3 regions of the Rhizobium sp. ZPR4 genome follow, and region 3 is predicted to be linked to each of the others. Evidence: riboswitches for the same ligand, from Rfam matches in the RefSeq annotation. Region 3 holds a riboswitch; each other region holds the start of a gene.
What was found. A riboswitch is a leader RNA that binds a small molecule or an ion and turns the genes downstream of it on or off. The one in region 3 is predicted to bind cobalamin.

Region 1 (3,274 bases), on a different replicon from region 3:
AGCTCGTGATGCGATTTGCGGTTGACGATATCGTCTTCCGTGCCGATGCCGAGACCGAGCAGAACTGCGGCCGGCACGTCGCCGTTCTTCGCTTCGATGATCGTCGGCTTGCGGGCGGTGCGCGAGGCAACCTCGGCGCGGACACGGCCAAGCCCGTCGTCGTCGATCAGATCGGTCTTGTTGAGCACGATCAGATCGGCGCAAGTCAGCTGATCCTCGAAAAGCTCCTCGATCGGGCTTTCGTGATCGAGCGAGTCGTCCTCGACACGGCGGGCTTCCACAGCGTCGTGATCGTCGGCGAAACGCCCGGCGGCAACGGCAGCGCTATCGACCACGGTGATGACGCCATCGACGGTGACGTGGGTGCGAATGTCGGGCCAGTTGAAGGCGGCGACCAGCGGCTGCGGCAGCGCAAGACCGGAGGTTTCGATTACGATATGATCCGGACGCGCATCGCGCTCCAAAAGCTTCGTCATGGTCGGAATGAAATCGTCGGCGACGGTGCAGCAGATGCAGCCGTTGGTCAGCTCGATGATATCGTCTTCGGTGCAGTTCTCCGCGCCGCAGCCCTTCAGCACGTCCCCGTCGACGCCGAGATCGCCGAACTCGTTGATGATCAAAGCGATCTTCTTGCCGCCGGCATTCTGCAGGAGGTTGCGGATCATCGTCGTCTTGCCGGCTCCCAGGAAGCCGGTGATGACGGTGGCGGGAATCTTTTCCTGGTTCATATGGATCAACCCTTCATTTTCAGCGGCAGGCCCGCTGCGATAAAATAAACTTCGGCGCTCGCCGCCGCGACCATCTGGTGCAGGCGGCCGGCATGATCGCGAAATTCGCGCGCCATGCGATTTTCCGGCACGATGCCGAGACCAACTTCGTTGGATACGAAAACGAGCCGCGATCGTGCCCGTGGCAGAAATTCGGCGAGAGCGGCAAACTCCGCCGCCATGTCACGCTCCGCCATCATCAGATTGGTGACCCAGAGCGTCAGGCAGTCGACAAGCACGGCTCGCCCCTCGGCGTCGATGGCGGCGAGCCGCGCGACGAGGTCGATCGGCTCCTCATGCGTCTGCCAGAGATCGCCGCGGTCGGCACGATGTTGTGTAATGCGTTCGCGCATCTCATCGTCCCACGCCTGACCTGTCGCCACATAGTGACGCTCGAGGCCGGTATCCGAAACCAGAGATTCTGCGAATCTGGATTTGCCGGAACGCGCGCCACCGAGGACGAAAATGGCTCGGGAAATCGAAGACGACATGCGCTACGCCCGCTCCCACAGAAAAACGAGGGTTGGCAGCACGCAGCTGAAACCGGAAAACGGGCGCCTACACGCCGAAAACTCATCTTGTGCCACGACAACCTCCGTGCTGGCAGCGGAACTCTCGTCCCAGAACAGGCTCTGCGCCCGGCACGCATGGCAGGTCTCCTGGCTCACGGATAAGGCGCCGCGACGGGGGCAGACCGAAACCGGTCGCCCCCGATCGTGCGCCAGCGGGTCTTTCTCGCCTTCCCGGCAATCCATCATGAAAAGGCGGACGATTCGTAGAATGAGAGGCGTCCAGCCCCGGTTGATCATGATGCCACGCCAGTGGCTTTTTCGATTTGCGCCTGCCCCGCCCCGTTCGCCCCATGCGAATCATCGACGAAATAGACTTCAAACCGAACGAAAGACCCTGACCGCTCTACAGTCGCGGGGTCGGCTGTGATGAGGACGCCCGGATTGGGTCCGTCCCGTCACATTCCCTTTTCATCCCATGCGGCGGATCGCCGCTCAGGAACCATTCGTTATGCCGCAATGATTAGGCTTTCACTTAGTTCAAGTCAATCAAGGGCATGGATGCGACCTTAGCCATCCTGATTGCGAAATCAGCTGAAAATTCCCATTAAGCCAGCGGTTTTTTTGCCGTATTTCTTTGATGTTAGAAGTTTATAGAGGGTAAGCCCTCATATTCGAGCAAAACCGTAACGTTCGCTTCCCATGTTGCAGAAATTCCAACCGCGACGCCTCGGCGTCTTCTCGGCCCTATTCGATCTCGGTCGCTTCAGGGCATTGCTGCGCCGTGGCGAATTGGGCCTTGTTTTCGCCGGCGCGCTGGTGGGAATAGCGTCCGGCTGCGCCGTAACCGCGATGAGCTATATCTCGCGCAAGCTTCACAGCCTCATCTACGGCATAACCGACTACGAACGCTTGAGTTCGGCGGCAATGGCGATTCCCGACAAATCGGTGTTGTTCATCGCCCCGATCGCTGGCGGAATCATCCTCGGCATACTGCTCTATATATTGTCGCGCACGCGCAAGAAGCCGATGGTCGACCCGATCGAAGCCAATGCGCTGCATGGCGGCCGCATGTCGCTCACGGACAGCATCATCGTCGCGGTGCAGAACCTGATCTCGAACGGCTTTGGAGCCTCTGTCGGGCTTGAAGCAGGTTACACACAGATCGCCGCCGGCATTGCCTCGAAATTCGGCTACAAGATGCAGATGCGGCGCGCCGATCTACGCATGCTCGTCGGCTGCGGCGCGGCCGGCGCTATCGCCGCCGCCTTCAATGCGCCGCTCACCGGCGCCTTCTACGCCTTCGAGTTGATCATCGGCAGCTATTCCATCCTCACGCTGACGCCCGTCGTCGTCTCAGCACTGATTTCAACGATGATCGCAAGGCTGCTTGCGGGCGACGACTTCGCCATCGATATCGATCATTTCGGCGCGATCGTCCCGGCAGACTATCTTCCAGCCATCCTGCTCGGCGCCTTCTGCGCCGGTATCGGCATCCTGATCATGCAGGGCGTCGCCTGGGTCGAAGAGCTGGCACGCAAGAGCTCCATCGCGCCGCCCTTCCGGCCCGCACTGGGCGGCCTGGTCGTCGGAACACTGGCGCTGATCTCGCCGCAGGTTCTTTCGGCCGGCCATGGCGCACTGCATCTCAATCTGTCTACGGACGTGACGCTGGGCGCCTTGGTGGGTCTATTCCTGCTGAAATCGCTCGCCTCGGCGATATCGATCGGCTCCGGTTTCAGAGGTGGACTGTTCTTCGCCTCGCTGTTCATGGGCGCGCTGCTCGGCAAGATCTTCGCCTATTGCGCCCCCTATTTCGATCATGCGACGCTGACGCCGGTCGTCTATGCCGTGGTCGGCATGAGCTCGCTTGCCGTTGCAATCATCGGCGGGCCGCTGACAATGACCTTCCTGGCGCTTGAAATCACTGGGGACTTTCCGATCACCGCCCTGGTTCTGGCCGCCGTCATCACCTCGTCGCTGGTAGTGCGCACCACC
Region 2 (3,274 bases), on a different replicon from region 3:
CATGAAATCGGGCGCCAGCAGGCCGATCTTTGCTTTATCGATGCGGCCCTTCAAGCCGGACCAGAGATCGGTGCGGCCACAGCCTTCGACGATGAAGCCGAGATTGAGGTTCGGCATAAAGCGCGCAAGATATTCGAGCTCGGAGCGGAAGATGATATCGGCCGGGCTGCGAGAACAGTTGACGAAGGTGATATCCGACAGCGGTGCGATATCGGACATGTAGCGCGTCATCGACATCATCGGCGTGATGCCGGAGCCGGCGGAAACGAAGAGGTACTTCTCGCCGGGATGGCGGATATGGCTGAAATCGCCGAGCGGGCCGAACGCCTTGATGCGCATGCCGGGCTTCAGGTTCTCGAACATCCAGCGCGTGCCGACGCTGTCCTTCTGCGCCTTCACCGTCACCGCGACAGAGAAGGGCCGCGACGGCGTCGATGATAGCGTATAGGTGCGCATGACGGGCTCCGGAGCCGTCGGCAGCTCCAGCGTCACGAACTGGCCCGGCAGATAGCGGAACCAGTTGTCCTTGTCGGACCCGAATGTGAAGGTCATCACATCGGGTGCTTCGGGTGTCACCGAGAGACATTCGAGCACATGCTGCCTGTCATTCCAGGGCTGCATCTGGTCGAGGTGGCGATGCGAAAGAGAGACGGCCATGTTCATGCTCAGGCAACCGCCGACAGCTTGGCCTGGTCGCCCTGCAGCCGGTTGATCATGAAAGTCGTGTACCATTCGACGAACTGCATGACGCCACCTTCATGGATTTCCGAATAGGGACCTGGTTCATAGGCCGGCGAGCGGATGCCGAAGGCATTTTCCTCGACGATACGGCGGTCCTGGTCGTTGGTTTCGGTCCAGACGTGGGTCAGCTCTTCGAGATTGTAGTCGACGCCTTCCACGGCATCCTTGTGAACAAGCCACTTCGTGGTGACGGCTGTTTCCTCGGCGCTGATCGGCAGGACGCGGAAGGAGATCGCGTGGTCGCCGAGGATGTGGTTCCACGTCGTCGGGTAATGGAACAATAGCATGGTGCCGATGCCGTTGATCGTCACGTCGGGCGAGAGCGGCCGCCTGACGGCATTCTGGCCGGACATGGTGTAGCTTTCCGCACCTTCGATCAGCGGCATGCGGGCCGTGCGGAACTGTCCGTCCGGCGAGAGCTTGAATTCGCTCGGCAGGCCTGCGGCTTCGCAGCGTTGCCAGTGCTCGGCGATGACGGGATCGTTCAGCGCACCCTGTACGCCGGTCACGGTCGGCGCTTCCGGGAAAGTGCGGCAAAGCTCGGGGTGATTGGCCGCGCAATGATAGCATTCGCGGTTGTTTTCCCAGACGAGCTTCCAGTTGCCCTTCTCGATGATGGTGCTCTGGAAGGCGACCTTGGCTTCGCTGATGCGGTGCGGCGCCATATAAGGCTCGATCGAGGCGCGGACCGAGGCGAAATCCGGAGCGTTCTGTGCCAGGCAGATGAAGATGTAGCCGCCGACGCTTTCGCAATGAACCGGCTTCAGCGAATGCTGGCTCTTGTCGAAATCCTCGGCCATCTGACGGGCGAAAAGCAGCGAGCCATCGAGCTCATAGGTCCACTGGTGATAGGGGCAGACGAGTTTTGCCGAGGAGCCGCGCTCGGTCGTGCAGACCCGCGAGCCGCGATGGCGACAGCTATTGTGGAAGGCGCGGATGACCTGATCGCGGCCGCGGACGATGACGACGGGATAGTCGCCGATCTGGACGGTGAAGTAGTTGCCCGCGCGCGGCACTTCGCAATCATGGCCGATGAACAGCCAGTCACGATAGTAGATCGTCTCCATGTCGAGCTTGAAGTAGTCCGGATCGGTGTAGAAGGGTTGCTCCAGGCTCAAGCCTGTCCGGTGGTTCTTCAATTGCCGCAGAACTTTGCTGCCGATGTCCATTTGCCTATCCTTAGCAGTACCAGGAGGCGGGCAAAGGACATGCGTGGCCGGTTGGGAGCGGCCAAAAGCAATGTCCCGACCACCCGCCGCGGTCAGTAAACCTTATGCGCCCAAGGCTGGTTTCCGGGCTCTGGAGCGGCCCTGTTTCCAGAACCCCATGGCACCTTCCCAGGCCGATCGACCCAGTGGCTTTATTCGCCATGCCTCACTCCACCACCGTTGCGGGGGCAGCGCCGGATTTTGACCGGCTTCCCAATTCTCCGTCTCCCTAGCAGACGGCACCTTGAGATTGATGGCATCATAGCTCTCGGCTCCGCCAGCCGCTGCGCTGCAATGCGACATCGGCTCCGAAATTGACGACAGGCGAAACGGAACGCCAAGATGGCTCCGTGAAGAGGCATTATCGAAAGACAATTCAATCGCTTATGCGGCTACATCAAAATGCGGACATGCAGCCCATCCGCACCCGAATGATGACGCTTTATCCTGAATGCGACAGAGCCGTTATCAACGGGGCGCTTGGGTGGCGGAAAGCGCCAGCAGCGCAGCCATGGCGCGCTCCGCATCGGCAGCCGGAACGAAGATGTGATCATGATAATAGCCGGCGACAACATTGGCGCTAATACCCTCATTTCCAAGGGCCGTGGCGAAGGCCGCAGTAAGCCCGACCGCCTCCAGGGACGAGTGAACTTCAAGCGTGATCATGCGCATGGCGGGAGTGGCCGGAAATCCCGCTTTGCGGGCCGCCTCCAGCGAAAGGATCAGCGTCACTCCCTCCTTTTCCCGGAACAGCCCGATCGGGTCTAGATGCCAATGATCGGCCAATACCGGCGCCGGCACACTGCAATAGACGAATTCGCCCTCGGCGAGATTTGGTTTCATGCCGGACAGAAGCTGCTTGAGATCGATAACTCCAGGCATGTTTGTCTGTCTCCCAAAAGGTGCGGCGTCTCAAAATGGTTAAGCCCGGCTCAAGCTATTCCATCTACCATGCCGTCCAGAGACGTCTAAAGCGAGATCCGGCATGGCCAAACTCAGGTATTTCGACGCTGGGAAGCCCGCCGAGCCCGAACCGGCGCCACCGGTATCGACAACGGGCTACAGCGAATTCCTGCGCACGGGCCGCATCAACCGCAACAGGCCGCACTGGCTTGCGGAAGAACGGGACTATATCAGCCATGAGCAGGTGGCGGTGCGCACGGCGCAAAAGCTTAGGGATGCCGGCGAAAAGACACATGACCGGCTCAACAGCTTCCACAAATCAATCCGTTTCCCGAAGCTCATCTTCCATCACACGCTGAAGGACACGCCGCATCTCGGCTACTGCCACGTGACAGCCGCGCGGACGCAGTTCGCGCAATATG
Region 3 (3,274 bases):
CAGCAAGGGCCTTCCGGCCCATGGCATCGAGCTTGCTGAAGATCTGGAACGGCTGGTCGCGCTGCACGGGGCTGAAACGATCGCAGCCGTCATCGTCGAGCCGATGTCCGGTTCCGCCGGCGTCATCCTGCCGCCGAAGGGCTATCTGGAGCGGCTGCGCGCCATCGCCGACAAATATGGCATCCTGCTGATTTTTGATGAAGTGATCACCGGTTTCGGCCGCCTCGGCACCCCGTTTGCGACCGAGTATTTCGGCGTGGTCCCCGATCTCGTCACGACAGCAAAAGGCATCACCAACGGCACGATACCGATGGGCGCCGTCTTTGCCAGCCGCAAGGTCTATGATGGCCTGATGACCGGCCCGGAAAACCAGATCGAGCTCTTCCACGGCTATACCTATTCCGGCCATCCGGTCGCTTGCGCCGCCGGACTCGCGACCATGGAAATCTACGAGGAAGAAGGCCTGCTGACGCGTGCAGCCGAGCTTGCCGAGGACTGGCAGAACGCCCTGCATTCGCTGAAGGGTCTGCCGCATGTGGTCGATATCCGCAATCTCGGTCTCGTCGGCGCCGTCGAACTCGCCTCGCGTGATGGTGCTCCCGGCACGCGCGCCTACGACGTCTTTGTCGATTGCTTCCAGAAGGGCCTGTTGATCCGCGTAACCGGCGATATCATCGCGCTCTCTCCGCCACTCATCATCGAGCGGGCTGAGATCGAAACGATCGTCTCCGTGCTTGGCGATGCGCTGAAGCGGGCAGCTTGATAATCTCTGAGCCTGACCGATGTGGATAGCGTCGGTCAGGCTCGATTCGTGAAGTGCTGTGATCGCTTCTGTCCTTGCCGCGACATGATCGCTGGCAGCGGTTTGTCATTTTGCCATATGGAATGAAAGCGCCTCATGTCGCCCAGCAGAGCGATGATGTCGTTTTTTCATGCGCAACACGGTTCCTCCCGTGATCTTCTGGACATGTTCAAGGTGCCATCGGGAAGCGCCCGACGGATAATTGGGAAACCGGTCAGAAGCCGGTGCTGCCCCCGCAACGGTAGCGGACCGAATATCTCGATCGATGCCACTGGCAGAAGTGCCGGGAAGGTGTCGAGATGTCCGAAAGGACAGGTCCAAGCCCGGAAACCAGCCTTGACGGCAGGCTTGACTGATCGCGGTGGGCGATCGAGAGGTGAATGCGGGTTCCCTGGGATCACCCCGTTCCAATCTCGCGCAGCTTCCTGTCAGTCATGCTTGCGCCGGCCGGGATGCCGCGAAAGCTGCTGCTCCCGAGACCGATTTTGCTGCCGTTCAGCCCGTTGAGGAGCGGGCCGATCCGAAGAGGTCCGACATTCGGGCAATCATCAAGCGTTCAATCAAGGAGGAGATGGCATGACTGGGAACAGAGGCGTCGTCTATATGCGGCCCGGCAAGGTCGACGTGCGCGATATCGACGATCCGAAGCTGGAGGCGCCGGACGGCAGACGCATCGAACATGGTGTGATCCTGAAGGTGATCTCCACGAATATCTGCGGCTCCGATCAGCACATGGTTCGTGGTCGCACGACTGCGATGCCCGGCCTCGTGCTCGGGCATGAGATCACCGGACAGATCATTGAAAAGGGTATCGATGTCGAGATGCTCGATGTCGGCGACATCGTCTCGGTTCCGTTCAACGTTGCCTGCGGCCGTTGCCGTTGCTGCAAGTCGCAGGACACCGGCGTCTGCCTGACGGTCAATCCGTCGCGCGCCGGCGGCGCCTATGGCTACGTCGACATGGGCGGCTGGATTGGCGGCCAGGCGCGCTACGTGATGGTGCCTTATGCGGATTTCAATCTGTTGAAGTTCCCGGATCGAGACAAGGCCATGGCGAAGATCCGTGATCTGACCATGCTTTCCGACATTCTGCCGACGGGCTTTCACGGAGCCGTTCGTGCGGGCGTCGGGGTGGGTTCTACGGTCTATGTCGCAGGTGCAGGGCCGGTCGGTCTGGCTGCTGCTGCTTCCGCTCGTATCCTGGGTGCCGCCGTCGTCATGATCGGTGACTTCAACAAGGATCGTCTTGCACATGCAGCCAAGGTCGGTTTCGAGCCCATCGATCTTTCCAAGAGCGATCGTCTGGGCGATATGATCGCGGAAGTCGTCGGCACCAATGAAGTGGATAGTGCGATCGATGCAGTCGGTTTCGAGGCGCGCGGTCATTCGGGCGGGGAGCAGCCCGCGATCGTGCTCAATCAAATGATGGAGATTACACGAGCCGCTGGTTCGATCGGCATTCCCGGACTGTATGTGACGGAGGATCCTGGTGCCGCAGACAGTGCTGCCAAGCAAGGCAGCCTGTCTCTGCGCTTTGGTCTCGGCTGGGCGAAAGCGCAATCCTTCCATACGGGTCAGACGCCGGTGCTGAAGTACAATCGCCAGCTCATGCAGGCGATCCTGCACGACAGGTTGCCGATTGCCGATATTGTCAACGCCAAGATCATTTCACTCGAAGATGCGGCACAAGGATATGAGAGTTTCGATCAAGGTGCTGCAACGAAGTTCGTGCTCGATCCGCATGGCGAGCTGACAAAGGCAGCGTAGAGAAGAAGAACGCACAGGATCACGGAGTGATCCCGAAGTGAATGCAGACCGAGGGCGGAGATTGGTATCTCCGCCCTCGGTGTCGTAGTGGCGAACGCATATGAGTTTGCCGGACAACAAATGGCGGCAAGAGCCAGAGAAGGCATCAATTGCCCATCCATACACCCGCAGGTTTGTGCACCGCCATAGAGCATTTCAAGCAAGTATGCGCCGCAGCACGTCTTGCCGACGTTTCAGATCATGTTTGAAAATGGCTGGTCGGGTCGGAAAATCCGCGAAATTTGGGCGCCCCTGGTCTCCAGAGGTGGCTGCAGAGGCCAATTATCGATAATAATGACGTATTATGTTGCCATTATACATCTATCCTTTACATATATGCGGGCATCCATGCGGAGGAGCTTCGTCATCGCTTCCCAAGCAACGGCGGCTTGACAAAGAACGCTAACCTGAAGAGATCGGATCAATGGCAAACTTTCTTGAGAAATGGACTTCAAAAAAGGCTGATAAGCCGAAGGCTGGCGCACGCAATGTTGTTGATACATTTCGTGCTCGAGTAGCGGAACAGAAGGCATATCTGGAGGAGTACGAGCGAGACGCGGCAGGTTTCAAGAAGTGGCGCTCCACTTGGTTTCAGCGCGTTCCCGGTGGCTTTGGCGTGACCGTCGGTCGTGACTCCGTCAACGCCGGTCGTGGATTGAGCTATGT

Region 1: linked by a shared signal. The riboswitch ahead of cobU (bifunctional adenosylcobinamide kinase/adenosylcobinamide-phosphate guanylyltransferase) and the one ahead of fdhA (formaldehyde dehydrogenase, glutathione-independent) in region 3 are both predicted to bind cobalamin.
Region 2: linked by a shared signal. The riboswitch ahead of ABOK31_RS02240 (aromatic ring-hydroxylating dioxygenase subunit alpha) and the one ahead of fdhA (formaldehyde dehydrogenase, glutathione-independent) in region 3 are both predicted to bind cobalamin.

What each region holds. Positions count from the first base shown of each region.
Region 1 covers NZ_CP157967.1:1,763,563-1,766,836, forward strand. The annotation lists gene cobW (cobalamin biosynthesis protein CobW) at 1-728, opposite strand, end outside; gene cobU (bifunctional adenosylcobinamide kinase/adenosylcobinamide-phosphate guanylyltransferase) at 734-1,258, opposite strand; cobalamin riboswitch at 1,399-1,798, opposite strand; gene ABOK31_RS08700 (chloride channel protein) at 1,979-3,274, shown strand, end outside.
Region 2 covers NZ_CP157967.1:465,266-468,539, reverse strand. The annotation lists gene ABOK31_RS02245 (hybrid-cluster NAD(P)-dependent oxidoreductase) at 1-663, opposite strand, end outside; gene ABOK31_RS02240 (aromatic ring-hydroxylating dioxygenase subunit alpha) at 666-1,910, opposite strand; cobalamin riboswitch at 2,007-2,211, opposite strand; gene ABOK31_RS02235 (ACT domain-containing protein) at 2,418-2,831, opposite strand; gene ABOK31_RS02230 (DUF6656 family protein) at 2,935-3,274, shown strand, end outside.
Region 3 covers NZ_CP157968.1:275,211-278,484, reverse strand. The annotation lists gene ABOK31_RS20825 (aspartate aminotransferase family protein) at 1-763, shown strand, start outside; cobalamin riboswitch at 958-1,156, shown strand; gene fdhA (formaldehyde dehydrogenase, glutathione-independent) at 1,379-2,569, shown strand; gene ABOK31_RS20815 (hypothetical protein) at 3,033-3,274, shown strand, end outside.